DNA from 4 places in the Staphylococcus sp. FW104-15G4D genome. Region 1 is predicted to be linked to each of the others. Evidence: riboswitches for the same ligand, from Rfam matches in the RefSeq annotation. Region 1 holds a riboswitch; each other region holds the start of a gene.
What was found. Region 1 has a riboswitch for S-adenosylmethionine ahead of metK (methionine adenosyltransferase). Riboswitches for the same ligand answer to the same signal wherever they lie in the genome.
Positions count from the first base shown of each region.

Region 2: it holds a riboswitch for S-adenosylmethionine, as region 1 does, so the genes downstream of both, metX (homoserine O-acetyltransferase MetX) here and metK (methionine adenosyltransferase) in region 1, are expected to answer to the same signal.
Region 3: it holds a riboswitch for S-adenosylmethionine, as region 1 does, so the genes downstream of both, AC3WQX_RS07070 (Na+/H+ antiporter NhaC family protein) here and metK (methionine adenosyltransferase) in region 1, are expected to answer to the same signal.
Region 4: it holds a riboswitch for S-adenosylmethionine, as region 1 does, so the genes downstream of both, AC3WQX_RS01490 (methionine ABC transporter ATP-binding protein) here and metK (methionine adenosyltransferase) in region 1, are expected to answer to the same signal.

Region 1 covers NZ_JBYTCH010000001.1:1,249,712-1,255,567, forward strand. The annotation lists gene AC3WQX_RS06005 (aldo/keto reductase) at 1-696, opposite strand, end outside; gene AC3WQX_RS06010 (nuclease-related domain-containing protein) at 852-1,760, opposite strand; gene metK (methionine adenosyltransferase) at 1,871-3,064, opposite strand; SAM riboswitch class I at 3,173-3,284, opposite strand; gene pckA (phosphoenolpyruvate carboxykinase (ATP)) at 3,440-5,032, shown strand; gene AC3WQX_RS06025 (alpha/beta hydrolase family protein) at 5,110-5,856, opposite strand, start outside.
Region 2 covers NZ_JBYTCH010000003.1:133,258-139,113, reverse strand. The annotation lists gene AC3WQX_RS10275 (DHH family phosphoesterase) at 1-786, opposite strand, end outside; gene AC3WQX_RS10270 (YybS family protein) at 816-1,742, opposite strand; gene metX (homoserine O-acetyltransferase MetX) at 1,896-2,864, opposite strand; SAM riboswitch class I at 2,931-3,031, opposite strand; gene AC3WQX_RS10260 (AzlD domain-containing protein) at 3,157-3,486, opposite strand; gene AC3WQX_RS10255 (AzlC family ABC transporter permease) at 3,483-4,175, opposite strand; gene serS (serine--tRNA ligase) at 4,511-5,797, opposite strand.
Region 3 covers NZ_JBYTCH010000002.1:126,883-132,738, reverse strand. The annotation lists gene AC3WQX_RS07085 (amidohydrolase) at 1-315, shown strand, start outside; gene AC3WQX_RS07080 (SDR family oxidoreductase) at 432-1,313, shown strand; gene AC3WQX_RS07075 (hypothetical protein) at 1,503-2,093, shown strand; SAM riboswitch class I at 2,165-2,261, shown strand; gene AC3WQX_RS07070 (Na+/H+ antiporter NhaC family protein) at 2,457-3,758, shown strand; gene AC3WQX_RS07065 (SRPBCC family protein) at 3,886-4,398, shown strand; gene AC3WQX_RS07060 (MurR/RpiR family transcriptional regulator) at 4,461-5,222, opposite strand; gene AC3WQX_RS07055 (alpha-glucoside-specific PTS transporter subunit IIBC) at 5,435-5,856, shown strand, end outside.
Region 4 covers NZ_JBYTCH010000001.1:295,042-300,897, reverse strand. The annotation lists gene popT (polyprenyl-phosphate transporter PopT) at 1-440, shown strand, start outside; gene AC3WQX_RS01510 (CsbD family protein) at 519-707, opposite strand; gene AC3WQX_RS01505 (hypothetical protein) at 871-1,026, shown strand; gene AC3WQX_RS01500 (MetQ/NlpA family ABC transporter substrate-binding protein) at 1,084-1,896, opposite strand; gene AC3WQX_RS01495 (methionine ABC transporter permease) at 1,917-2,612, opposite strand; gene AC3WQX_RS01490 (methionine ABC transporter ATP-binding protein) at 2,605-3,630, opposite strand; SAM riboswitch class I at 3,720-3,822, opposite strand; gene AC3WQX_RS01485 (thioredoxin family protein) at 3,880-4,176, opposite strand; gene AC3WQX_RS01480 (toprim domain-containing protein) at 4,169-4,555, opposite strand; gene gcvH (glycine cleavage system protein GcvH) at 4,849-5,229, opposite strand; gene AC3WQX_RS01470 (arsenate reductase family protein) at 5,401-5,754, opposite strand.

The DNA of each region.
Region 1 (5,856 bases):
AGGAATAACAACTACCCCATGTTGAACATTCCATCTTATAATCACTTGTGCAGGTGATTTACCTATCTCATTTGCGACTTCGTTGATAGTTTCATCTTCTAAAATTTTAGCATTCATTAACGGAGACCAAGATTCCATAACGATGCTTTGTGCTTCTAAATATTTACGTAAGTCTTTTTGAATTAAATATGGATGAAATTCAACTTGATTGATAACAGGTTTTATAGATACCTGAGCGAGTAAAGCTTCAAAATTTTCAGGAGTAAAATTACTTACACCGATGTTTTTAACTTTATTATCTTTGTATAAATCTTCCATTCCCTGCCATGTATCAATCATGACTGCTTCATTTGTTCCAGGCCAATGCATTAAATATAAATCCAAGTAATCTAAACCTAATTTATGAATGGTTGTTTCATAAGCTTGTGCAACATTATTACGACCATAATCTTCTAACCATAATTTAGAAGTTATAAATAAATCGTCACGTTGTAAACCTGTAGAAGCTAGTCCTTCTTTTATCCCTTGACCAACCATTTCTTCATTACCATATATTTTGGCTGTATCTATACTTCTATAACCATTTTCAATAGCATGTTTAACAGCATCTTTACATTGATCACTATTCTCAACTCTATATGTCCCCAAACCTACTTTAGGCATCTCTCTACCATTATAAAATTGAACTGTTTCCATCATATTCACTCCTCATCTATGCTTTAGTGTCTATCATATTACGATTCAATCTAACTGTAAAAATATTAATATGATTTTCTCTCTTCAGATTTCTATACCCTGTTCAAATAAAAAAATACAAACGTAAGAAAATCATTTTCTTACGTTTGTATTAATTAATTAAAAGACTCTATTTTATCCATAATAGTTTGTAACTCGTCCACGTTATATTGAATACGTCCATGGAATACAAATTTATTAAAGAATTCATCGAGTTGTTCAGGCCCAACTAGAACCTTAACATTAGAAGCCTGATTATAATTAGAAATTGTAACATCTCCATCATTTTTAGGATTAAAATACAAAATTGAAGTTGGTGTATATTTAGTGTTTAATTCACTTTGTAAATCACCTGCAAGATTTTGAATATGTTTAATCTTCTCAGAATAATTAACAAATGATAAAGATTGTTGATCTTCATTTTGATCTAATACTAATGTTTGAGGTGTAGATTCATCTAAATCAAGTGTTTGGAATACTTGAGACATTGTTGGTAACTCTTTGAACTGAGCACCACTAATACCATTATACACATGACCTTTTAAAAGTTGAGAATCAATGATATATAAACCAGTTCTAGTTAAAACAAGATGACTGATGCGTTCGATATTATTAAATTCATTACTTGGTAGGAAGATATTTGCCATAATGTGCATATCTTCAGGACGAATTCTCTTCTCATTAACAAGACGTTCACGAATACCAATCAATCTCATATCTGTTACATATTCACTATGATTTTTAGAAAATAGTTTTAATGCATCAATTTCTCTATCTTTACTGCTTACTGTCGCATCAAAATCTTCTTTTTGTTTTGTGACAGCCTTTTTATTTTCAACTCTTTCTTTTTCTAAGGCTTCTTCATGAGATTCTTTCATATGTTGCTCTTTTTCTTTATATTGGGCTTCTGTTTGGTTTTTAATTTTCTTTTTACTGTGATTCGCTACTAAAAAGAGAATAAAGAAAAGAATTGCCACAATAATTGCAACGATTAAGCCTATAACTATCGGTGAAGATAAACTCATCACAACAACGCTCCTTTAACCATTTCAATAACTCTCATTATAATAGAAAAAAATCAATTTTTCGACATTTAATTAATATTTATTTCTCTTAATTTTGAAAGCTATGGTTATCATTCGACCGCATCTTTAAGTAAATTAACTTTGTCTAATTTTTCCCAAGGAAGTAAAACATCAGTACGGCCAAAATGACCGTATGCAGCAGTTTGTTTGTAAATAGGATGTTTTAAATCTAACATTTTAATGATTCCAGCTGGTCTTAAGTCAAAATTATTTCTAACCGCTTCAACTAGTTTAGCTTCTGAAACTTTACCAGTACCAAAAGTATCAATTGAAATAGATACTGGCTCAGCCACACCAATGGCATAGGCTAATTGCACTTCACATTGATCAGCTAACTCCGCGGCTACTATATTTTTAGCAACATAACGTGCAGCATAAGCAGCTGAGCGATCAACTTTAGTTGGGTCTTTACCACTGAAGCAACCGCCACCATGACGTGCATAACCGCCGTAAGTATCAACAATGATTTTACGCCCAGTTAATCCTGCATCCCCTTGTGGTCCTCCGATAACAAAACGACCTGTAGGGTTAATAAAGAATTTAGTATCAGCATCTAATAAATCATCTGATACTGTAGGGTAAATGACATGTTTTTTAATATCTGCTTCAATTTGTTCCAATTCAACATCTTCAGCATGTTGAGTAGATACAACAATTGTATCTATACGTTTAGGTTGATCGTTCTCATCATATTCAACTGTTACTTGTACTTTTCCATCAGGACGTAAATAATCTAAAATTTCATCTTTACGCACATCAGATAAACGTTTAGCAAGTTGATGTGATAAGAAAATTGGTAATGGCATATACGTATCTGTTTCATTAGTGGCATACCCAAACATTAACCCTTGATCTCCTGCACCAGTCGCTTCTATTTCTTCTTCTGAAATTTCATTACGGTATTCTAGCGCTTTATCAACACCTTGTGCGATGTCTGGAGATTGTTCATCAATAGCGGTTAAAACTGCCATAGTTTGGAAATCATAACCATATTTCGCTCTTGTATAACCAATATTTTTAATTGTCTCACGCACTACTTTAGGTATATCAACATACGTTGATGTTGAAATTTCACCAGAAATAAGCGCCATACCAGTCGTTACTGTTGTCTCACATGCGACACGCGCATTTGGGTCGTCTTTTAAAATTTCGTCTAGAATTGCATCAGATACCTGATCTGCAATTTTATCGGGATGACCTTCAGTTACTGATTCTGAAGTAAATAATCGTTTATTATAAGTCATGTTTTGCTCCTTTAATATAAATTACGAAAATTCTCTTTTATTTGAGAGCTAAATAAAAGAGCCTTCATCACTATCAAGATAGAGAGAAGGCCCTTAAACGTCCATTCGCTCTTATCGTTCAGACGATATATGTCTGCAAACGGTTTGGCACCTTTCTTTATCATAAAAGAGGTTGCTGGGTTTCATTGGGTCCATGTCCCTCCACCACTCAGGATAAGAGAATCCGTTAAGAATAATAGTACCGAATTCAAGGTTCAATGTCAATTTATGATTTTCGTTAAATGCTTATGTTAACGGTGGATTAATAAAATTAATGTGTTATACTATTTAAATGTAAAGGCTTACATAACTACTATTGCTTTGGAGGGATTGAGTATGTCAGTAGACACATACACAGAAACAATAAAAATAAAAAATTTACTAGAGAAACCATCAACACAATTTCAACTCTCAACAACTCAGCTATACAATAAAATTTTAGATAATAATGAAGGGAAATTAACTGAATTAGGTGCAGTGAATGCAAGTACTGGGAAATATACGGGGCGCTCACCTAAAGATAAATTTATCGTAACTGAACCTTCTTATAGAGATAATGTCGATTGGGGAGACATTAACCAACCTATTGATGAGGAAACTTTTTTAAAACTTTATAATAAAGTTCTAGATTATTTAGGTAAAAAAGATGAATTATACGTATTTAATGGTTATGCAGGAAGCGACAAAGATTCACGTTTAAAATTAACTGTGATTAATGAATTGGCTTGGCATAATTTATTCGCGCACAATATGTTTATTCGTCCAGAATCTAAAGATGAAGCTAAAAATATCAAACCTAATTTCACAATTGTATCAGCACCTCACTTTAAAGCTGATCCAGAAGTAGATGGCACTAAATCAGAAACATTTGTCATCATTTCTTTCAAGCACAAAGTCATTTTAATTGGTGGCACTGAATATGCTGGAGAAATGAAAAAAGGTATTTTCTCAGTAATGAATTATCTTTTACCAATGCAAGATATCATGAGCATGCATTGTTCAGCTAATGTAGGTGAAAAAGGTGATGTCGCTTTATTCTTTGGACTATCAGGCACTGGTAAAACAACCCTTTCAGCTGATCCAGAACGAAAACTTATTGGGGATGATGAACATGGCTGGAACAAAAATGGTGTATTTAACATTGAAGGTGGATGCTATGCCAAAGCAATCAACCTCTCTAAAGAAAAAGAACCTCAAATTTATGATGCAATTAAATACGGCACTATACTAGAGAACACAGTCGTAAAAGAGGATGGTACAGTAGACTTCGATGACAATAAATTCACTGAAAACACTCGTGCTGCTTACCCTATCGAACATATTGATAATATCGTGTTGCCTTCAAAAGCAGCTCATCCTAATACAATTATTTTCTTAACTGCTGATGCCTTTGGTGTGATCCCTCCTATTTCCAAACTAACCAAAGATCAAGCAATGTATCATTTCTTAAGTGGATTCACTTCTAAGTTAGCCGGTACAGAACGTGGAGTAACTGAGCCTGAACCATCGTTCTCAACATGTTTTGGAGCACCATTCTTACCATTAAATCCAACTGTTTACGCTGATTTATTAGGTGAATTAATCGATAAACATGATGTTGACGTTTATTTAGTTAATACAGGATGGACTGGTGGAAAATATGGTGTAGGACGCCGAATCAGCTTACACTATACGCGTCAGATGGTAAACCAAGCTATTTCAGGAAAGTTAAAAGATGCTGAATATAAAAAAGATGAAACATTTGGTTTAAATATCCCAGTTGAAATTAAAGATGTGCCAAAAACTATTTTAGACCCAGTGAACGCTTGGAGTGATGCAAATAAATATCATGAACAAGCTCAAGACTTAATTAATCAATTTGAGGAAAACTTTAAAAAGTTTGGTTCAGAAGTAGAACACATTGCTGAAAAAGGTGCATTCAATAAATAAATATTTCCAATTAATAAAGGGTGAGACGTTTGTCTCACCCTTTTTAATATATCTCTATCTTGATTTAAAATTTGTTATCACAAATTATTTTTAGTTTCTTCAATATTGGTCATCCATTGTTGAATTTTAGATAATGTTTCTTTCATTGCTGGAGGTCGTGGCACATGACCTTCATCTAGTTGATAAAACGTTTCGTAGTACACCCTCTTAGCTGTCAACTTTTCTTCTAAATCATAAGCTTGGTGAATGCCAACTTGCTTATCTTTACCTCCATGAACAATTAATATAGGAGGGCTGGTAGAATCAATGGTTTTCATCGCGTTTCTTTGTTCATAAGCGTCTTTATCTTTTTTAGGATGGCCCACCATTCGTCTTAACATCCCTCTTAAATCAACACGTTCCTCATACATTAAATGAATATCTGAGACGCCTCCCCATATGATGAAGCTATTTACAGGTAAGTCTTGAAAGGTTAATAAACCTTGTAGTCCACCACGTGAGAATCCTATCATATGAATATATGCTGAGGGATACTTATCATGTAAAAGTCGAATTAATTGTGTTACATCATTCAAATCTCCTCGATAAAATTCATCTTTACCTTCACTACCGTTATTACCTCTATAATATGGCCCTATAACTATCGTATGTTCATTTGCAAACTGCATTAATCTTGCAGCTCTTACACGACCTACTTGTCCTTTTCCACCGCGAAGATATATAACTATACGTTGAATTACATTTTGGTCTACTGGTGTCATCATTAAAGCTTTGACATTTAATCCATCTACTTTATAGGTTACTTCATCAAAATGATGCGTATG
Region 2 (5,856 bases), on a different contig from region 1:
ACTTAAAGTGAGTTGTGCACGGTAACCGACACTTTTCTCTCTCAACTGACTTAAAATTTCAAAGTTTGAATCTTCAAGTTCTGCTAATATCTTTTGGTTAAGATATGCAACGAATTGATCAGAATTATAACGTTTGAAATAAATATTGTATTCTTGTGCCCATCTGCTAATGACACGTGTAACCATTGAGTTGATTTCTGAACGTTGTGTATCGTTCATATTCTGCGTAATCTCGTCATAGTTGTCTAAGAACAACGTTGCGATAATTGGCTTTGAATCTTCATACAACTCGTTGGTATGTACGCTTTCTGTGATATCAAAGAAATATAAACAATGTTCATTCTCTGAATATCGCACATGGTAATGATAATTGTTATGTTCAATTTCTACTTCTTGTACTTTTTCTAATTGTTTCAATATGTTAGGAAAGACTTCGTTTACATTTTCAGAAATCACATTAGTTTCAACGTGTTCTGTCATGAATTGGTTCATCCATTCAATGTGGTTATCTTCATCTAACACAATCATCCCAATCGGCAAATGTTTGATTGCTTTATTGCTACTTGCCGAGATGTGACCACTTAAATCATCCACATAATTATCCATTTTAAGAAAAGCTTGTCTCAATAACACGCCACTAATAATAATCATCACGACGAGGATTGCTGCAGCAATGCCAGCGACGATTTGGTTGAAAATAAACCATACGATGACTAATGCAATGGCTGTAAGTACCATGAGTATAAAAGGTATGAGCAATGCTTTTTTAGTGGATTGACGGTTCATTCTTCCACCTCTAATCACTTAGTTAATAATCATTTTTTAATAATTCGTTTTAAATTAATACATAAATCAATAACTCCAAGTAAACCAACGATATGTGTCATCGGTGTAAGTAGTGTCCCCACCACCATTAATAAAATCGTTACAGCATTCGGCCATCTCTTAGCTTTACCGAAGAAATGTATAACGCTTAAACCTTGGATATACATCACTAATGATAACACAACCTCAAAGTTCAAGACGATACTTTGGAATATACTTGGTTGGTTCGCAAACATTACACAAATAAGAACTATAAGATAAATCCATAATAGTACACGATTCATTTGCCATGCGAATAATGGCTTAAAGATCGGAGTTGCGACCTTAAACTTACGTAAGATAGGAAATGTAATAATCAGATTAATTAAGATTAAAAGGAAAATGACTATAATAAGATAACTAGGGAGTTGGACCGTTGATTGTCGGAAACCTTCCTCAAGAATCTGTCTATAGTTAGAATTTAATCCACTTGTTAAGATGGCATCATACATCGCATCTTTAAATGGCTTAATTAATACGGCTGCTTTTGGAATTTTTTCGAATGTTTGTAATAACATGAATCCAATCAATGTTATTAAACTCAATGAAACCGTTGAAACATAAAGAATTCTTTCTTTTGAAGTTCTTTCCTTAAGTAATTGACCGATGATAAAACTTAAAATTAAGATAAGTACCATCATACTTAAGACAAATGTATTACCTAATAACGTTGTCAGAATCACTGTTACTAAAGCGCTAATTCCAAATGATTGTACAGAGCGGTTCCATAGCACGATGCCAGGAATCGTTGCAAATAAACATAAAATTAAGCCGAGAATAGGTAATACATGTGTTACTAAAGCGACTATCAGTAATGAAATAGTTGCAATAATAGTTGCTTTAGGTTGTATTTTTGAAAACACACACGCCACTCCCATACTTTTTGACTATAACTTCTATTTTAACCTCTTTGCCAAAAATTAACAATAAAGCGCTACTTTTAATGACTTCGTCATTAATTAGTAGCACTTATGCTAAAGACATACTTACTTTGCTTAGCCAAAGTTTAGTATGTCTAAATATAGCTGTGTTTATTTCCTTTTAAATTGTTTTAAGTTCAAGAAATGGTAGAGGTTTGGAGCCCAATCGTTAAAGTTTAGAAGGAAGCCGTCATGTCCTACATTATCTGGCACAAAGAAATGGCGATGATATTTAAATCTCTCTCCGACTGCTCTTACTTGATCATCTGGATAAAGTAAATCATCTATAAACCCCATCGTTAGAACTTTTGTATCTAATGATTGATAGACTTCATCAACATCATCTCGTCCTCTATCAATATTGTGACTATCTAAGACGTCGAGCAGTGTTAAATAACATTGTAAATCAAAGTTTTTCTTGAATTTATTTCCTTGATACTGTTGATACGTTACAACTTCATCTGGTGTAAATCGTTGGTCATAACTTTTAGAGGAGCGGTATGTTAAGAAGCCAAGTTGTCGAGCGATACTTAAGCCTTCCTTCCCACCAAGATGAATTGCTTGTCGGGCGATCTCGTTGAAAGCACGACTGTATGATGACGTTTTACCAGTTGCTGCGAGAATAATGGCTTTGTCGATTTGAAATTGATTATTATACAGCAATTCCATTGCTTGCATACCACCTAGACTTGCTCCAATTAGGATGTTTATCTTATCGAAGTCTAGTGCTTTGATACCTTTTTCAATCGCTTTAACAATATCTCGTAATGTAAGATGCTGTGGAAAATTAGGGTCATTAAGTTTGGAACTTGAACCAAAGGGACTACCAATAACGTTGAAAGTTAGAAATTGATAATCATGACGTGGAATATAACCACCATCTATAATTTCACGCCACCATCCATGTTTCTCGTCTGTTCCATAAGTTAAGTGATTACCTGTTAATGCGTGACAAACAACAACTAATGGTTGACCTTTATATCCAACGTGTTCATAGCGTAATTTTAAATTATTAATGGTTTCTCCTGATTCAGTTGTAAATGTCCCTAATTCTAACGTATCTACTCTGTAATTCGTCATCGTTAACGCTACCTCCTCTTACAAAAAAGCTTCCTACTCAAATGAAAAAAGTAGGAAGCTGGTCAGTACTTATCATTCGAGATTCTCGTTGGTTGTAGCACCGTGCTATCATTAGTCGGTTGCTGAAGCATCGTCGGGCCAATTCCCTCAGCTTCTCGAAATAAGATTTGTTGAATTGATTTGTATATTGATGTTGATTAAATTTCAATCTTAAATAGTCGGAATTTTCTAATTAATATAATATTAACTAAAATGGTTTATGACTTCAATACTTTGCTGTCATTTTCAGGAGTTAAAAAATTAAACGTAAACAAGCGATAGTAATAATACCTCCAATTATTGTGATAGTAAGGCTACGTGTGAAAATGGCAAGGAGTACTGTTGGTATAATCGCAATAATATATGACAAATTGAGCGTATATCCAAAGGTGTTATCGTGTTGTTGTATGACGCCATCAATGACAAGTGCGGTAAATAATGTGATAGGAATAAATGAAAGCCATTTAACGACAATTTCAGGTAAATGAACTCTAGATATCATCATAAAGGGAATAATTCGAACGAGTAACGTTACAATTCCACATAAAATAATAAGTATCAGTGTGTGTAAATCTGTTGTCATTTATCCATCACCACCCCTAAGGCTGCAGCGAATGTTGCGGCTATTAATATTGCTACATATGAAGGCATCACTAAACTTAAAAGAAGCATCATTGTGATTACACAGATAATTAAAATTATATATATACGAAATCTTGATTTCTTCACTGACTCAAATTGAGATATACCTAGGAAAATGAACATTGCAGTAATCGCATAGTCTAATCCAAGTGCATTAGGATTAGAAATATATTTGCCGAAAAGGGCGCCGGCCACACACGAAATAGTCCAAAAAAGATATGCTGTGATATTAAGACCATGAAGCCAACGATCATTAATCTTTTCACCTTTAATATATGGCGTAATGGCAACTCCGAAGGTTTCATCGGTTAATAATGTACCGAGACCTACCCTATTCCATAATCCATATTGTTTATAATTAGGCGCCAAAGTCATACTTAATAGAAACATACGTGAGTTAACGATAAGTGTGGTCAACACGATAGCAGATATTGGAGTACCTGTAATCGCTAAAGCGCAAACAATAAATTGTGCGGCACCGGCGTAAATAATGAGACATAATAAAATAATTTCTAAGATACTAAAGTTTTGAGAGGCTGCAACGATACCAAATGATAAACCTACTCCGGCGTATCCAAATAAAGTAGGAATACATTCTTTTACCCCTTGCTTAAATGAAAGATGGGTCATTTGATCAGCCTCCATTCCACTTTCTAAAATAGTAAAATAAGTCTATTATATTTGGAAAAGTTGTTCAATATTTTTAGACTTCGGTTTGTGTGAAGTAAGACAAACCTCATAGTCAAATCGTTGTAACTACAACGATTATAAAATTTCAGAATTTTGTTTCTTCTTTTAGACATCCCTCTCATTTTTGAAGATTTGAAGTTGAATCATTTCTCTTCCCCTACCCTGTTCAACAAAAAAACTGTCGACAAAATCGTTAAGATCTTATCGACAGTTCAAATAATTAATTGAGTCATTCATCGTTGTATTGTAGTAATTATTTAGCCTATTCTAAGTTATTATTTTGTAGGTTTAGAAATTTTAGTTTTTCCACCCATGAATGGAACTAATGCTTCAGGAATTGTGATTGTACCGTCTTCATTTTGATAATTTTCAACGATAGCTGCAAATGTACGACCTACGGCTAAACCACTACCATTTAATGTATGAGCTAATTCTGGTTTAGCTGAGTTATCACGTTTAAAGCGAATGTTAGCACGACGTGCTTGGAAATCAGTACAGTTTGAGCAAGAACTAATTTCTTTATAATCATTGTAGCTTGGTAACCATACCTCTAGGTCATATGTTTTACTAGCGCTGAAGCCAATGTCGCCTGTACATAAGATAACTCGACGATATGGTAATCCTAATTCTTCTAAAATTGATTCAGCATTTTTAGTCATATCTTCTAAAGCATCCCAAGAATCTTCAGGTTTTTCGATACGAACCATTTCAACTTTATCGAATTGGTGTAAACGAATTAATCCTCTTGTATCTCTACCAGCTGAACCCGCTTCACTACGGAAACATGCCGTTTGCCCAGTGAATTTTTCAGGTAACACTCCTGGTTGAATGATTTCATCTCTGTAGAAGTTTGTTAAAGGTACTTCTGCTGTTGGAATTGTGTATAGGCCTTCTTTTTCAACTTTAAATAAATCTTCTTCGAATTTAGGAAGTTGACCTGTACCAAACATAGTATCTGCATTCACTAATTGAGGTGTCATCATTTCTGTGTAACCATGTTGAGTTGTATGTTTCGTAATCATATAGTTCATTAATGCACGTTCTAATAATGCACCATCTTTAGTTAAGTAAACGAAACGCGCACCAGATACTTTAGCAGCACGTTCGAAGTCTGCCATTTTTAGTTCTTCAACTAAGTCCCAATGTGCTTTTGGTTCGAAATCAAATTCACGTGGTGTACCCCATTTTTTCAATTCAACGTTTTCTTCATCTGAATCCCCTTGAGGTACATCGTCGTTAATTAAGTTTGGAATACGGATTAAAATATCTCTTACTTTATTATCAACTTCATTTAATTTAGCATCGTTTTCTTTAATTTCATCACCTAAGTTACGCATTTCTGCAATAACGTCATCAGCATCTTCTTTATTACGTTTCTTCTGAGCGATTTCTTCACTGACTTTATTACGTCTTGCTTTCATTTCTTCAGTTTTACTGATTAATTGACGTCGTTGTTCATCTAATTCTAAAACTTCGTCAACGACCTTAGGATCGTCTCCTCTTAATTCAATTTTGCTCTTAACTTTTTCTGGTTCATTTCTAAATAAACGAATATCTAACATGTAACCTTCATCCTTTCCCAAATAAAATATAGATTTAATGGGGGCACGTATGTATAAAA
Region 3 (5,856 bases), on a different contig from region 1:
GTAGACATTAAATTCGAATATACACAATTACCGGGTGCTGTCGTAAATGATGAAACACTTACCCAACAAGCGATTGAAGCAGCTAAGGAAGTAGGTTACAACATTCAAATGATGGAAGAACCACTAACGATTGGTGAAGATTTCTCAGGTTATACGAAAGATTATCCTGGTGTCTTTGCTATCATTGGCTCAAATAGTGAATATGATTTGCATCATCCTAAATATGACCCAGATGAACGTATTTTAGAGAAAGTACCAACGTATTTTGTAACGCTCGTTAAAAAGTTATTGAATGGTAAATCTATACGGCAATAGTTGCCATGTAGCTATTTAAAGTGCTATTGAATTCATTTTCAGAGATAAAATGATGATTAAAATATACTTTATGATGGGTAAATAATATTAAATCTTAAATATGGAGATGATGAATGATGTCAGCACAAGATCCTAGAAATAAATTTAAAACGTCTGATTATGATCAACAAGAGCAAGAGTTACCAGGTCTACAATCGAAAATGACACCTCAACCTGATTGTGGTGAAACATCTTACAAAGGTCATGAGAGATTAAAAGGCTATAAGATGTTAGTGACTGGAGGAGATTCAGCAATTGGACGCGCAGCTGCAATCGCTTATGCTAAAGAAGGTGCAGATGTGGCTATTAACTATTTACCGAGTGAAGAAGAAGACGCACAAGAAGTAAAACAAGTGATTGAGGATGCTGGTCAGAAAGGTATTCTAATTCCTGGAGATTTAAGGGATGAACAGTTTAACTATGATATGGTAGAAACGGCTTATAATGAATTAGGCGGTTTAGATAATGTAACGTTAGTTGCCGGCCACCAACAATATCATGATGATATTCACGGATTTAATACTGAAGCTTTCGCAGAGACGTTTGAAACGAATGTATATCCAGTATTCTGGACAGTTCAAAAAGCGTTAGAATATTTAAAACCTGGCTCATCAATTACGACGACGTCTTCCGTTCAAGGATATAATCCGAGTCCAATTTTACATGATTACGCAGCTTCTAAAGCAGCAATTATTTCATTAACGAAAAGTTTCTCTGAAGAACTTGGTGCGAAAGGTATTCGAGTGAATTGTGTTGCTCCTGGGCCATTCTGGTCACCGCTTCAAATTACTGGAGGTCAACCTCAAAGTGCAATTCCTACATTTGGACAACAAACGCCACTGGGTCGTGCCGGTCAACCAGTTGAATTATCAGGTACTTACGTTTTACTTGCTTCAGAAGATTCAAGTTATACTACTGGCCAAGTCTTTGGTGTAACAGGTGGTACGCAAATCGACTAACAATTGATTTACTTTTAATATGTAAATTATATATTGATTATTTTAAGGTGATGGGGACTCGACTGAGTTCCCATTTTTTAGTGTGAGAGTAGAAAGTTTTCACCATATTAAATGGTGATTTGATAATAGTTGAAGCTTTCATGTAAGATGTATGTGATTGGTGAAATATAGAATAAAGGTGATTATAAAATGAAGAATTTTTTAATCAGATGGTTACCTAATATCTTAATTGCTTTAGCTTTACCGTCACTAATATTGTGCCATCATAATCTAATAGTAATATTAGCTATAGCTGTGATTATTTGTACATATATTTCTGCAGTTAATGTTTATTTAGTTAACGAGAATGTAAAAAAAGGTATAACTTGGTTTAATCCTGTGATTGATTATATTTTAGCAATTGTTTCTGCACTTGCTTATTTTGGAATGTTCAGTTGGGTTATTACACAACCTTTTTCAAATGTTACGATGCTACTAATCATTATTTGTTCTGGAAGTATTGCTTACGTCCTTGAAGTGAAGCTTAAAATTAGTGAAGCAAAAAATGGTAAATTTCTTCATGGCGACGAAATGAGTGAATATAAAATTGTATCGGTTAGAACTGAAAAAATTTTCAAAAGGGTATCTTTATGTTCAACAATTATAAGCATTTTACTCATATTTATAAGTCTTTATTTGAAATGGTGGATTGTTTTTGGTGTAGCTATTGTGTTATTGATTATTGTTGCTTTAGCAATCACGATTTATGAGAAATTTTTCACTACACAGATTGAAGAATAATTTTAAAATACAATAAACTTTATGTATTGACGTGTCTATAATTATCTTGTAACGTTAGACACAATTCGAATAACTTATCGAGAGAAGTGGAGGGACTGGCCCTAGGAAGCTTCGGCAACATTTTATCATGTGCCAATTCCAGTAACCGCTAAGGTTAGAAGATAAGCTGAAATGCTATGCCAACAGAGTATAAATGGTGAAATAACATATCTTTTAATCACTTGTTGGTATGAGTTGACTCTATTGATACACACTTGGGTTAGTTTTCAAATAAAGTCACTTACCGGAGCGGAATGAAGAAATGATTCATTGAGAATGAAATTTCTGTTTCGCTCCTATTTTTATGGAAAGTAGGTCAAATTTATGGAGAAAGTAAAGAAAGGTAACGCGTGGGCCCTGCTCCCATTACTCCTATTTGTATTACTCTTTTTAGGTGTAGGAATTATTTCAGGAGATTTTACAACTATGCCTTTAAATGTTGCAATTACAATAACAGTAATCGTTGCCTTACTTATGAATAGAAAAGAATCTTTTGCCAAGAAGGTAGAAGTATTTACTAAAGGTGCTGGACATTCGAACATTATCTTGATGATGTTAATTTTTATCTTGGCAGGTGCGTTTTCAACTACTGCTGAAAAAATGGGTGGTGTTACATCTACTGTTAATTTAGGTTTATCATTGATTCCTCAAAATTTAATCATTGTAGGCCTATTTGTTATTTGTATGTTCGTGTCTATTTCGATGGGGACATCAGTTGGGACTGTTGCAGCGATAGCCCCAGTAGGATTTGGATTCGCACAAGCAACACATGTGCCCGCAGCTTTAGCTATGGCTACGGTAGTCGGTGGTGCAATGTTTGGTGATAATCTGTCAATGATTTCGGACACTACCATTGCTGCAGTAAGAACTCAAAAGACTAAGATGAATGACAAGTTTAGAGTTAATTTTAAAATCGTTTTACCAGGTGCTATTTTAACGATTATAATTTTATTTTTCTTAACGAATGGTATTTCAATCGATCATGCCAAAAGTTATGATTATAACTTAATTAAAGTTATTCCATATTTATTAGTACTGATACTCGCACTTGTAGGTGTAAACGTCATCATTGTACTCATTGGTGGTACAGCCTTAGCAGGTTTAATAGGATTAATTGATGGTTCCTTTGGTTGGAAAGGACTTCTCAGTGCCGTATCTAAAGGTATAATTGGAATGGAAGATATTGCAATGATAGCATTACTGATTGGTGGCCTTGTAGGTATCATTCAACATAATGGTGGCATAGATTGGTTACTACAGTTTGTACGTGCTAGAGTTAAATCTAAACGTGGTGCAGAATTAGGTATTGCCAGTTTAGTAAGTGCCGCGGATATATCTACTGCTAATAATACAATTTCTATTATTATGGCAGGACCTTTAGCCAAGAATATTGCTGATGAGTATGATGTCGATCCGCGCAAGTCAGCTAGTATATTAGATATATTCGGAGGATGTTTCCAAGGGTTACTCCCATATAGTCCTCAAGTTATTTCAGCAGCTGGTGTTGCTGGTATTTCTCCATTCTTACTTGTTCCTTATAGTATCTATCCAATTTTATTAGGAATCTGTGGTTTAGTGGCTATTATTTTGAGAGTCCCTCGTTTAAAAGATAAACCTCAAAAATAAATATAAATTAAAAGGAAGCTACTCATTTAGATTTTAGCTTCCTTTTAACTTTTTCAGAGCTTTCAGAGTTTGTGACATAGCTTAAATACGTTAAAATAGAAATAAGAGTGAAAGTAGGTGAAAGAGAGTGGCAAAATATAATGTAGAGAATGAACACGTAGAAATCGACATCGAACGTTTACTAAAATTTACTCCAGAAGTTGTTTATGAAGCATGGACAAAAGTGGAGATTCTTAAACAATGGTTCATGACAACACCACGTACAAATAAGACTTTTGAAGCGGATGTCCAAGAAGGCGGTACATATCGTATAGTAGATAGTAGAAATGGGAAGCAAAATGTTATCGAAGGTAAATACGAAGAGCTTGTAATGGATGAATACATTAAAATGACAATAGGTATGCCTGGTTTAAGCGCCGAAGAGGATGTCATAGAAGTAGAATTCTTTGAACGTGAAAATGGTGGTACTCAAATGTTGTTTTACTACCGCTCATTAGTTGAAAAGGAAAGACGTTTAACTGCGTTGGAGTACAAACAGAAGAAGAAAGAATATCATGATTCAACTGCGCATGGTTTTGAATTAATGATTGATCAAATGCAACATATATTAGAAGAACTAGAAGAACAACAGCATAATTAAAAACAATCGCAAGCATTAAATGAGTAGCCCCTAGGTGTTACAAATAATGCTTGCGATTTTATTTATAATAATTCATTTTTTTCTTTACGTTCATTATATTTTCTTAAAAGTGTTTCAAAAAAGATATGGTAACTAATAAAGCTTGAATAATCGGTACCGTCATTTAAATAAAATGTATTACTTGAAACATATATATTATAGTTTGCTTGTTGAGCGAGTGAGTTATCTTTCATCGTTGTTACTGAGATAAAATATTTCTGTCTTAATTGAAGAAGCTGTGTAACTTCGGTCAATTGATATGTCTCGCCAGATAATGAAATAATAAAGAATAAATCCTCTGGAACAGTTTTATTTAACACCATTTTTAATTCATGAACATCATGTAGGATTATAATGTTTTTATGCATTGTAAGTAAAATACGTTGTGCTTCTTCAGCCACATTCATTTGAGCGCGTCCTGTTCCGTAAAGATAAATCGTAGTGGCTTCATGCATTTTATTCGTTAATAATTGATAATCAATGCGATCTAAATAACTAAAGGTATTTGCTATTTCTTGTTTAAATTGTTCCATTGAATCAGAAGGAAGCTGATTCTTTTTTTCATTTTCAAATTTCAAAAATGATTTAAAATCACTGTAGCCATCAAATCCTAGTTTACGTGTAAAACGGTGGATAGTGGCATTTGATGCATGCGTATGTACAGCTAAATCTTGAATTTTCATATTTTTACATTCTTCTATATGTGTATTAACATAACTTGCGATTTGTATATCATTATCATTCAATTTATCGAAATGAGTGTTCACACGTTCATCTAGTATCATTTAAGCACCTCATTGTTTTGCATGAAAAAATTTCCGTTCAATGAAAATATAATCTGATTATACAAAATAGTTTCAAAATGCGTCAACGTCGTTGTTATTATGTAAGCGTTTACTATATATTGAAATTAACTTATTTAGAGATACTAACACTTACTAATAAACATATAAGTAAATGATAGTGAGAAATAGATTGGGATGTGGAGGTTTTAATTATGAATGCTATCAAACGATTCGGTAGTGCGATGATCGTGCCAGTGTTGATGTTTGCTTTCTTTGGTATCGTACTTGGGTTTGCGACACTTTTCAAAAATCCAACAATCATGGGCGGTTTAGCAGATCAGCATACATTCTGGTTCAAATTCTGGTCAGTGATAGAGTCAGGCGGATGGGTCATCTTTAATCACATGGAAATCGTCTTTGTTGTGGGTTTACCTCTATCTTTAGCTAAAAAAGCACCTGGGCATGCAGCATTAGCCGCGTTGATGGGTTATTTAATGTTTAACACATTTATTAACGCGATTCTAACGCAATGGCCTCATACGTTTGGTGCTAACTTAAAGAAAGGCGTAGAAAACGTCACTGGATTAAAAGCTATAGCAGGGATAGAAACGTTAGATACAAATATTTTAGGGGC
Region 4 (5,856 bases), 950 kb from region 1:
CTGGCGAAACATTAACTCTATCTTTTGGTCTTATTATTAAATATTTTATAGCTGGTATGTTCGCCTCAAGTGCAATGTTATTACCCGGAATCTCTGGATCTTTTATGTTATTAGTATTTGGTGCCTATGGGACGGTAATGTTTTCAATCTCTGAGCTAGTGAACTTAAATTTCACAGCATTACCTATTTTAATCATCGTTGGATTAGGTATTTTGACAGGATTTATGCTGTCTAGCCGTATGATTCAGTACTTCCTGCACCATCACACAACGATGACGTTCGCATTGATTATAGGATTTGTAATTGGTTCAATTTATGCCGTTTTCCCAGGCTTCCCTGAAAATGGCCTAGTTTGGATAATCTCATTTTTAACAATAATTATAGGCTTTATTGTTAGTTTTACCTTAGGACTAATTACAGCAAAATCAGATAATCAATAAATTTTAATATTTTTAACACAATAAAACCCTCACGTACGATTCTGTACCTGAGGGCTTTCTAAAAGTAAAGAGACAAATTTATTTGTCGCCTTTAAATTTATCAATTACATCGTTAGCTTTTTCTTTAGCGTTATCAACAACTTCTTTAGCTTTACCTGAAGTTTTGTCTTCTTTGCCTTCTTGTTCTAAATTTTTATTATCTGTAGCGTTACCTACTGTTTCTTTAATATTACCTTTAGCTTGTTCAAATTTATTATCTTCAGCCATTGTAATTTCCTCCTTATGACTTTATCTTTATAATTTATACCCTCTAAAATCTAGAATAAACATCAATATAATGATAATCGCTTAATTTTTTATTTTAAAAGATTGCTTTATACAGTGATTTTCATATACTAAAATTACCAAAAACTTTTTAAGGAGTGTAGTTATGAAATTCGTCAATATTACATCTATGACTGAAGGTGGACTTAATAAGAAAGTTAATCGTTTTTTAGAACAAAATCCAAATATAGAAGTCTTAAAATTTGATTATCAAATGGGATACGGTGGTCTCGGTGTAGGTATTCTTTATAGAGTAGTATAAAATTTAAATAAAAAGATCACTCTCTTAACATATGCGTTAAGAAAGTGATCTTTTGTTTTACTTAGCTGGTACGACTGCACCATCATATTTTTTATCGATATAATCTCTGATTTCTTTAGATTGAAGAACTTCCATTAAAGCTTTAATTTTCTTATCATCTTTATGTCCTTTTTTAACTGCAATTAAGTTAGCATAAGGATTATCTTTGGCTTTCTCTAAGGCAATTGAGTCTTTTTTAGGACTTAATTTTTGGTCAATTGCGTAGTTAGAATTGATGATGACTGCATCAGCTTTTTGATTTTGGTAAATTTTTGGTAAGTATTCGGCTGATTGTTTGTTATTAAATTTGATATCTTTTTTATTCTCTTCGATATCACTAAATTTAGCGTCTTCAATCTTAACGCCTTTTTTAAGTTTAATTAAGCCTTCATCCACAAAGAATTTTAAGAAACGTCCTTGTTCAGCAGGATTATTTGAAACGTAGACCGTTGCACCTTTAGGTAAATCTTTCAAACTTTTATATTTTTTAGAGTAAACTGCCATAGGTTCTAATTCTACATCTCCAGCAGATTCAATTTTGTATCCTTTTTCTTTACTTTCAGTTTTCAAGTATGGTGTATGTTGGAAGAAGTTTGCGTCGATTTCACCTTTATCTAATAATTTATTAGGTGTAGTGTAATCGTTAATTGTTTTAATCTTTAAGTCATAACCTTTTTTCTCAAGTAATGGTTTAGCTTTTTCTAAAATTTCAGCGTGAGGGGCTGGTGAAGCACCTACTGTGATTGTTTTCTCTTTGTCACCACCGCCACCACAAGCAGCTAAAGCAACTGTTAATGCCAAAACTAAAATAATACCTAAAATTTTTTTCATTGAACGTTTTCCCCTTTTCTTTAGCGTTTATCAATTTTATTTGTAAGCCAATCCCCAAGGAATTGAATTATAAATACAATAATTAAAATGAATACAGTAGAAACTAATATGACATCATTTTGATTCCTAGTAAATCCTGTTAAGTATGCTAAGTTACCTAAACCACCTGCCCCGATTACACCTGCTATGGCAGTTGAACCAACTAAAGCAATAGCGGTTACAGTAATACCTGAGACTAAAGCTGGCATCGCTTCAGGAAGTAGTACTTTGCGTACAACAGTCCATGTGTTAGCTCCCATTGACCAAGCCGCTTCAATTACACCTTTATCAATTTCTTTAAATGCAATTTCTACTAAACGAGCATAGAATGGAGCTGCACCAATTATAAGTGCAGGTAATGCTCCTGTCGGTCCACTAATAGTACCTAAGATGACACTCGTAAATGGTATGAGTAATAAAATTAAAATAATGAACGGAATGGCTCTAAATAAGTTCACTATAAATGAGACAATTGTATAGAAAATTCGAGCTGCTGGTGAATGACTCTTCGCAGATAGGAAAAGTAACACACCTAAAATCAAACCAAATATAAAGGCGAAAATAGTAGAAACAATTGTCATATACAGCGTTTCTAAAATAGCTTGCCATACATCTGGCCATTGAACATTAGGCATTGTAAACATTTCATGAAAAATTTCGCCATAAGACTTACCCATGTCTCAACACCTCCACATTCACATGTTGCTCATGAAGATCATTTTTAAAATGTTCAAAGCTATCATTATTAATGTGTGGAATATGAATCACTAAGAATCCTATAGAACCATTTCTAGTATTCTTGATGTCAGCTTCCAGAATATTAACGTCAATATTATGTGTTTTCGTGATATACGAAACAATAGGTTCAGTTGCATTATCACCAGTAAAGTTCAATCTCACTATGTAAGAATCACTCGCTAATGGTTCTAATTCATCTAAAGAATCTTCAAAATCATCATTTAAATCGTCTTTAACAAAGCGTTTTGTAACCGCGTGTTGAGGACTCTCAAACACTTCACTTACTTTACCTTGCTCTATTACTTTACCGCTTTCCATTACAGCAACTTCATCACATATACGTCTAATTACGTGCATTTCATGAGTAATTAAAACGATAGTAAGATTTTGCTGTTCTCTTACTTTAAGTAATAGGTCCAAAATTTCGTCAGTTGTTTGAGGGTCTAAAGCACTTGTAGCTTCATCACAAAGTAAAACATCAGGATCATTTGCTAATGCTCTAGCAATACCTACTCTTTGTTTTTGTCCCCCAGATAACTCTGATGGATAAGCACTTTCTCGTCCTTTCAAACCTACCAATTCTACTAATTCGAGTGCTTTTTGCTTCGCTTTACCACTTGGGACTCCTGCGATTTCAAGTGGAAATGTGATATTTTTTAAAACGGTTCTTGACCATAATAAGTTGAAATGTTGGAAAATCATACTTACTTTTTGTCGTTTTTTTCGTAGCTCTGATTTAGATAATTTACTAATATTGTCCCCGTCAATTATTACATCTCCTGAAGTTGGAGATTCCAAGTTGTTGAACATTCTAATTAGTGTACTTTTACCAGCACCAGAGAAACCAATAACGCCAAAAATTGAGCCTGATTCAATATTTAAATCAACGTGATCAACTGCAAGAACATCTTTGTTCTTAGTATGATATCGTTTAACTATTTGATTTAACTCAATCACGTTAATAGCCTCCTTAAATTGCATATATAAATTAAAAAATGCTTTCTCAACTTATAGAGAGTTGAGAAAGCATTCTAAAAATCTTCTTTCTCTCATCTTCTAAAGTTGAACTTTATGTGAATTGGCACCATTTCTATATCAGACGGTTGCCGGGCTTCATAGGGCACATCCCTCCACCTCTCTCGATAAGAGTTGTCGCATCATTTAATTTGTATTAATCCTACCATCGTACTAGAGTTTCGTCAATAATTATTTTAAATTTTCTAACAAATAAGGAACTGATTGAAATGCATAGATTCTATTTTCTTCTTTGTCCTTATTCATTACCAATAGAACAGGAACTGACATTATTTCTTTTTCTTTACTAAAATCCGGATGAAAATTTAAATCTACCTTCTTAATAGGCAGCTGTAATATATCATTAGCAATATCTAACATTCTTTCTGAGACTTTACATGTCCCACACATAGGTGTATATCCAAAAATAAGATGTTTATCTTCATTATAGTTTTCTGTTATATCTTCGAGATCGATTGTACTACTCATTAACTAAAACTAACCTTTCAGTGTTTAAATTAGGCATTAGATTCTTCTCTTTTCGCACTGCGAATCCGTATCTATTTAAAACATTAGCTAAATAGTTTTTAGGACATTTAGCTACTTCACAATATGTTTTATCAACATATATATGTTCACTTTCGCTTAAATATCGCTTAAACCATTTTCTAATTTTTTCTCCTTCATCATCAGAATCTGCAAGAACATAAACTTGTTTGCCATAAAGTGATTCTATCATATCATCGATTTTATCTATACTCATGGTCCCATGGGTACAAATAATACTTACTGGTTCTGCAATAACTTGTTGCACTCGTTTCTTATCCGACTTACCTTCAACAATGATAACTTTATTCACAATAGTCATGTCAATCCACCTTCTAAGAGTCGATAGTTAACTGTCACTTACATCATTCACAGAATCCTCAAAAACTAAACATTTTTAGAAACACTTAGCATTTTTAATGCTTAGTGTTTCTTATGCATGAGCTTTAGCTCAGGCGTTCCTTTTCTTCACTTATCACTTTAGTGGTTAGTGTTTCTTATGCATGAGCGTCAGTTCAGACGTTCCTCTTTTCCACTTAGCATTTTTAATGCTAAGTGTTTCTAAGGTAATCTAAAAAAACTCCTTGATTATATTAATCGAGGAGTTTAAACATACTATTCACCAATCATCTCAGAATATTGCTCTGCTGATAATAATTGATCTAATTGACTTTGATCACTAATCTCTACTTTTACCATCCATGCTTTTTCATATGGTGATTCGTTAACAAATTCAGGACTATCTTCTAATTCGTCGTTAACTTCGACGATTTTACCTGAGATAGGCGCATATAATTCTGATACAGTTTTAACTGATTCAACACTACCAAAAGTATCGCCTTCATTTAAATCTTCATCTGTTTCAGGTAATTCAACAAATACGATATCACCTAATTCATTTTGAGCATATTCTGTGATACCAATAGTAGCTACATTATCTTCTACTTTAACCCATTCATGTTCTTTAGAATATTTAAATTCGCTCGGTACTGCCACGAGAATCCCCTCCTAATTATTAATTACATTTTAATGATGCCACACTGATATTGTTCAATCAACTAATATCTAAAAGATTTAATATGATAAAATTCGTGTTTATTTATGTAAAATATCATATTCGCATCATTTCAGTTTTTAATGTTCACTTTTAAAATAAATATTTAAATACTATAACCAAGTATCTTTATACTGATCTTCTTTAAATCCTAAAGTGATTTTTTCTCCAGAGATAGCTAATGGACGTTTTACCAACATTCCATCAGATGCTAATAAATCTAATTTTTCATCATCTGACATGTCTTTAAGTTTATCTTTCAAATTAAGTTCACGATATTTAGCGCCATGAGTGTTAAATAATTTATTTACTTCAACACCTGTTTTTTCAATGATATCTTCAAATTCTTTCTTAGTAGGTGTGTGTTGTACGATATCAATAGGTTCATAGCTCACACCATATTCATTTAAAAATTTAGCGGCTTTCTTACAAGTCGTACAATTTGAATATTGATAAAATTTAATCATTCGTTTGTTACCTCCTTCTCTTTATTAAGACAAATATATCATTTTCTTTAGGAAAACGCTCTACTTTTTAAGCTAATATTTTTATAAAAAAGATATCATTGG